Regions from separate parts of the Flavobacterium sp. MEB061 genome, predicted to be linked through region 2. Evidence: riboswitches for the same ligand, from Rfam matches in the RefSeq annotation. Region 2 holds a riboswitch; the other holds the start of a gene.

Region 1 (3,406 bases), on a different contig from region 2:
TACAGGCAATTCAAAAATTATCAGAGATTTCAAGAAAAGCCGAAGAAAGTTTTACACCCAATTCTAACTTTGATGCCCTGATTCAAAGAGAACGTGATGAATCGCACAAATATGGCGGAAGAACTATTTTTGGAGATGCCAAACCTCCAAAAAGCAAACCTTCAAACCCTAATAATCAATTGGAATTATTTTAAACTGATAACAGGTTTTAGCAAAAAAAAAACTCATTTCGGTAATGAAATGAGTTTTTAAATTTTATTAAAAAGCACATTTATATTACCCGAGCTCAAACCATTTTTGTACCTCTTTTTCAATATCTTCTCCAATTATAACATTCTCAAATTCATTAGAAGAACTATTGTATTTATAATCTTTTTGCCATTCCTGATAATTTTGCGCAACTTGCTGTATAGCATCACAAATAAACAAAAGTTCTTCATTTGTCATGATTGGATGCAGGGATAAACGAACCCATCCCGGTTTATTGGTTTGATTTTTCTGAAGCAATTCGTTTGTAATTTCCTTTGATTTTTCTTCGTCAATAGCAAACAAATAATGCGCATACGTACTGGCGCAGGACCAGCCGCCACGAACCTGAATTCCGAAACGGTCATTTAAAAGTCTAACAACCAAATTGTAATGAATGTTTTCAATTATAAAAGAAACACAGCCAATTCTTTCGGTCGCAATATCTCCCAAAATAGATAAACCCGGAATTTTACTAAACGCTGCATAACAAAGATCAAGCAATTCTTTTTCTCTGTTTTTTATGTTTTCTACCTTCATCTGGTCTTTTAGTTCCAGAGCCAAAGCAGTTCTTATTACCTGCAAAAATCCTGGAGTTCCGCCATCTTCTTTTACTTCTATTATGTCACTATATTGATATCCTCCGGATGGATTTGTCCATTTTACGTTTCCTCCGCCCGGATTATCGGGAATGTTGCTTTTGTATAACTTTTCATTAAAAACCAAAACACCGCAGGTTCCGGGACCACCCAGGAATTTATGTGGAGAGAAGAAAATCGCATCCAATTGTTCTTCGGGGTCTTTTGGGTGCATATCAATTTTTACATAAGGTGCCGAAGCTGCAAAATCAACAAAACAAAAACCACCATTTTGATGCATGATTTTTGCCAATTCATGATAAGGCGTAATTATTCCGGATACATTTGAGCAAGCCGTAAAAGAGCCGATTTTTAGTTTTCGGTCTGCGTATTTTTTTATTTTTTCGGCAAGAATTTCAGGGTTTACCAAATTGTTCTCGTCGGCAGGTAAAATAACCACATCGGCATTGGTTTCATACCACGGAACCTGATTAGAATGATGCTCCATATGCGTAATAAAAACAACTGGTCTATCTGTTTTATCGATAGTTTCAGAATGCAATTTATTATCGGCAGTACGCAACCCCAGATAACGCTGTAATTTAGATAAAGCTGCTGTCATTCCGGTTCCTGTGGTAACCAAAACATCAGATTCATTAGCGTTAACGTGTTTTTTAATTACTGCTCTGGCATGCTGATAAGCATACGTCGAAGCTTTTCCGGTTTGACTTGAAAATGAATGCGTATTGGCAATCATCGGACCTATTTTATTGAGCATTATATCTTCAATCGGAATATATAATCTTCCGCTGGCAACCCAGTCAGCATATAATAAATTTTGTTTTCCGTAAATGGATTCAAAAATGTGATTTACTCCTATTGTATTTTCTCTAAATTTCGAAAAATACTTTTCTAATTGGCTTGTTTTTACTTGCTTCTCAATAACATTCATTTCCCTATCATTTTAAATTAACATATTTTATTTCTCGTTGAATCTTTGGAAGAATCCAAATTTTCGAAGTGATTTTTTAAGGTTTTGTAACCGATATATCGCAGTTGATTATTAGTGTTGCTTAATAAGATATTTTTCATAATAATTTGATTTAAAATTGAACATAAGTGTTCCCTGACCAATTTGAAATGGCCTAACGTAACGTCAATAAAGGGAAATAGACTGGAAAAAATTACCTGCCGTGCATTCGAAAAACTAAAGATTTATTTTCCTGAAATAGCAGATTGGTTTCTGTAAAATTGGCGTATAATAATAGCTCAGCTTTCATTTTAATAATAAAAAAATTTAATATTGATGAGCTTATTCAGATTTACTAAACGAAATCTTTCTTATCTGTCCGCCGTAGCGGAAGGATTTAGCACCTTATTTGGCAACAGGTTGCTAAGACATCATCGGGCCTATTCCCTCAGTCTTTCTGGATAAGTCATGTAGAAATTTTCTACTCTGCAAATATATATAAATTCTATCGAATTAATATAGTTAAAAATTGTTTTTTTTAATTTTTAACAATAAATAAAGTATTACGCATTGTAAGATCTCTTTTCTGAACAATAAACACTTCAAACAATTGACATAAATCATTTCTTTCTATAACTTATTATTTAGTTGAAATGAGCATCTTTGCATATCGAAAAATAAACTTATTTAATGATAAAAATTACACCCGAATTATCTTTTCCACTAAAAGATGTATTATTCTCATTTGCATTAGAATCTGAAGCGGCAGATGTTTTCGTTGGTCAAAATACGCTCATTACCGGAATCGGAAAAGTAAATGCAGCTTATGAATTAACCAAAGTTATTCAAAACAAAAAACCATCTTTAATCGTTAATCTTGGATCTGCAGGAAGCAATTCTTTTCAAAAAGGCGACATTATTTGCTGTACTAAATTTGTGCAAAGAGATATGGATGTGAGAGGTTTAGGGTTTGCGCAATATGAAACTCCGCTTTCTGATTTACCAGTGATTCTTAACTATGGTTTGGCAATGGATAACCTGCAAATAGGCATTTGTGGAACAGGTGATAGTTTTGAAATGGGTCATGCCACCAAAATCTACGACGTGGTAGATATGGAAGCTTACGCCCTTGCCATGATTGCCATGAAAGAAAATATTCCGTTTTTATGTCTAAAATATATTTCAGATGGTGCAGATGACAATGCCGCTGATGATTGGGTTATTCAGGTTCACAAAGCCGCCGCAGCTTTCGGAAACATTTTACAACTCAATAAAAAAAAGATTTAAAACACGAATTTCACGAATTTGCACGAATTTTTAATTAGTTAATCTTAAAACCAATTCGTGCAAATTCGTAAAAGCCATAATTTATTTTACTTGTAAACATTGCCAACGGTTTCAACCGTTGGGACATAATGCATTTTTATTATGCATGTCCCCCAAGGTTGAAACCTTGGGCTATATTGATCTCTCTTTCTTTCTTCTATCCTCTTGCCTCTATTCTCTTGCTTGTATTCTCTTTCCTCTATTCTCTATTCTCTTGCTTCTATCCTCTTCCTTCTTAATGCGATTTTTTCAAATATTCATCAAAAGCTTTATTTGGATCTGAAGT
Region 2 (3,406 bases):
ACCCAGGCCGATAATCATGTCTTAAGATACGTTGGTGAATTTGATGTAGAGAAAAACACATTGGAAGTAAAATTAGTTTCAGAATCTGCAGCATCGGCAATTGGACAATTAAAAGGTTCTGATACCATTTTTGAAATCTACACACAATCATATGCCGATGTTCCGATCGTAATTCAGAGTGCTTCGGCTTGTAAACAGGCAATTTCAAGAGGAATTATAACTGACATCTTAAAAGTTGCCGAAAAAATTAAAAATAAGGAAGCAGTTTGGCTTTAAAACCAAATTAAAAAATGCTTTGAAATGTTCTTTGATAAACTGATTTGTGGAAATATTAAGGTGTAAATCAATTATTTGTAAGTTTTTACTTCTGCTTTGTGTAACAAAAGTTTTGTAAGATGTTTTATATCGAAAAAAAGTACTTTTTTGTCGGATTTTCGTATTAATTTATTGTTTTTTATTTGCGTAATTAAAATAATATTGCCATATTTGTTAAACCCAAAAGCTACTGAATCAATGAACTTAAATGTCTATAAAATGTTTTGCGCCATTTCGGTTAAAACCGTTGGGAAGTCTTTTGCTTAAATTGTAAGAAAACAATAAAAACATATGCAAAAGCCTCCCGATAATTTTTTTGGAGGCTTTTTAATTTTATAAGAAAATGCAAGAATTTAAAACAATAAATAAATCACAGATGAATAAGTCCCTACAGATGAACCAAAAGTTCTCTGTCGCATTTATTTGCGTGCGCGTCTGTTGATACTAAAAGTATATATGAGTTTGAAAAACTTAAACCCTTTTGGTATCCCGATCCAAAAGGGTTTTTTTATTTCATTTGGCTTCTTAACAAAATAATAAACGAATAGTAAACATAATAACACAACAAACTAAAACTTAATATCATGAGTACATTAAACTACATCGCAAAAACATTTTCAACATTGAAAAACAGGACTAAAAGAAACAATCCGCCGCCGCCAAAGAATGAATTGATCCATCCAAGGTTCGGAATAACTGAAACAGATAAAAAAGAAGAGAAAAAAGAGCCAAACTCTTTATTGTTTTTGATGTACTCAAAAGAAAATGAAACGCTTTTTATCTAAATCGAAAAGCATCATAGAATAAGGGAAAACCTGCTTAATTTTACTGGGCAAATTGTTCGGTAAATTTTTGCGTACAATAGTTTTAGTTTGAATTATGTTTAAGAAATTGAGCAATCAGTTTCGATAAAATTTGTTTGTTTAAGAAATTAGTAGTTAATTTGCACCTTTAAGTTCAAAAACGTATTGAAATGTTATAAAGAAAGGACGAGGGATTAGACCCGATGAATCCTTAGCAACCCTTCGGTAAAGCGAAGAAGGTGCTGCATTCTACCACGCCAAACGTGGAAAGATAACAACAAGAATTTTTCTAGTTTCATACTAGTTTTTTCTTTCTAATATTTCCAGATACAAATCAATAATACAACAGATTTGAAATTGGAAAATATACCAAACCCCATTAGCATACAAAATTTCACCACCGAAAATGGTGCACTTTACCGTTCGTTACCTTTAAGTTTTACCGTTTTTGGTTTGCCATTACATAGCGCGCCTATTGTTTTGGTCAATCACGCCTTGACCGGAAATGCTCAGGTTACAGGCGAAAATGGCTGGTGGAATGATTTAATTGGCCAGGGAAAAACAATCGATACAAATAGATTCACCGTTTTGGCATTCAATGTTCCGGGTAATGGGACAGATACATTTTTGATCGAAAATTATCAGGATTTTACAACCAGAGATATTGCCAGAATTTTTCTTGAAGGACTTGATGCCCTAAATATAACTCAGGTTTATACAATCATTGGAGGTTCTGTTGGCGGTGGAATTGCCTGGGAAATGCTGGCATTAAAACCAAACATAACTCAAAACCTGATTCCAATTGCAACAGACTGGAAATCGACAGACTGGATGATTGCCAATTGCTTTTTACAGGAACAAATCCTGAACAATTCATCACGACCAATTGAAGATGCGAGAATTCATGCAATGTTGTGTTACAGATCTCCGGAATCATTCAAAGAAAAATTTCAACGTACGACAAACCCAAATCTTTCTGTTTTTAATATAGAAAGCTGGCTGGCGCATCACGGAGACAAATTGCAGAAAAGATACCAATTGGCTTCTTATAAATTAATGAACCAGTTGCTTAAAACCATAGATATAACTCGAAATAGTGAGAGTTTCGAAACCTTAATATCAAAAACAAATGCCACAATTCACATTATCGGAATTAATTCTGACTTGTTTTTTACGGCAAAAGAAAACAGAGAAACTTATCAGGAATTAAAAAAGTTCAAAGACAATGTTTTTTATAACGAAATAGATTCTGTTCACGGACATGACGCTTTTTTAATCGAGTACAAACAATTAGATCATTTACTTGCCGATATTTTTAAGGCAGAAACAATAGCAAAATAAAATGAAAGTATTAAAATTTGGAGGTAAATCATTATCAAACGGAGAAGGACTTAACAAAGTTGTCTCAATTATTTCAGATAAAGTAAATCAGGGCGAACAAATTGCCGTTGTAGTTTCTGCCCGCGGAAATGCTACAGATGAATTAGAATATATTTTAAAAATTGCTGCCAAAAACGGAAATTATAAACCATTATTCGAAAACTTTAAAATCTATCAAATTTCAGATTATCCACAAGTTGATTTATCTGAAGAGTTTACTATTTTAGAAAAACTTTTTGAAGGTGTAAGCTTAATTGGTGATTACAGCAATAAAATTAAAGATCAGATTTTGTCTAAAGGCGAATTGCTTTCGGCTAAATTATTGACTTCGATTTTAAAAGAAAAAGGAATTCCGGCCAATTTTGTTGATGCAAGAGAATTGCTGAAAACCGATTCTAAATTTGGTGATGCACAGCCTTTAGAACAGCTTTCGAAGAAAAATGTTGTCAATTATTTTAAAGAACATAACGGTTCGACTGTAAATATTGTAACCGGTTTTATTGGTTCAAACAACAATAACGACACCACAACCTTAGGAAGAAACGGAAGTAATTACACCGCTTCGTTAATTGCTAATTATTTGAATGCTGAAGAATTACAAAACTTTACACATGTTGACGGAATTTACACAGCAAATCCTGATTTGGTTGCAGATGCTAAAAAAATCGAATTTCTTTCATTTAACGAAGCAAACGAATTAGCCAATTTTGGAGCAACAATTCTGCACGCAAAAACGATTATTCCATTGTTGGAAAAAAATATTCCGCTTCGTATTTTAAATACATTCAATCACGAAAATCGCGGAACTTTAATCACTTCAGATTCTGCAAAAGAAGGAATCAAAACACTTTCGGTATTAGAGAATGTTTCTCTTGTAAATCTTGAAGGTCGCGGATTACTTGGAAAAG

Evidence for each region. Region 2 has a riboswitch for S-adenosylmethionine ahead of RT99_RS18130 (alpha/beta fold hydrolase). Riboswitches for the same ligand answer to the same signal wherever they lie in the genome.
Region 1: linked by a shared signal. The riboswitch ahead of RT99_RS21650 (aminotransferase class V-fold PLP-dependent enzyme) and the one ahead of RT99_RS18130 (alpha/beta fold hydrolase) in region 2 are both predicted to bind S-adenosylmethionine.

The regions. Positions count from the first base shown of each region.
Region 1 covers NZ_JXQR01000074.1:112,157-115,562, reverse strand. Annotated here, with positions in the region: gene RT99_RS21655 (DUF763 domain-containing protein) at 1-194, shown strand, start outside; gene RT99_RS21650 (aminotransferase class V-fold PLP-dependent enzyme) at 277-1,776, opposite strand; SAM riboswitch class I at 2,163-2,262, opposite strand; gene RT99_RS21645 (nucleosidase) at 2,485-3,081, shown strand; gene RT99_RS21640 (glycosyl hydrolase family 32) at 3,356-3,406, opposite strand, start outside.
Region 2 covers NZ_JXQR01000045.1:109,386-112,791, forward strand. Annotated here, with positions in the region: gene RT99_RS18120 (aspartate kinase) at 1-276, shown strand, start outside; gene RT99_RS18125 (hypothetical protein) at 900-1,100, shown strand; SAM riboswitch class I at 1,289-1,396, shown strand; gene RT99_RS18130 (alpha/beta fold hydrolase) at 1,476-2,459, shown strand; gene thrA (bifunctional aspartate kinase/homoserine dehydrogenase I) at 2,461-3,406, shown strand, end outside.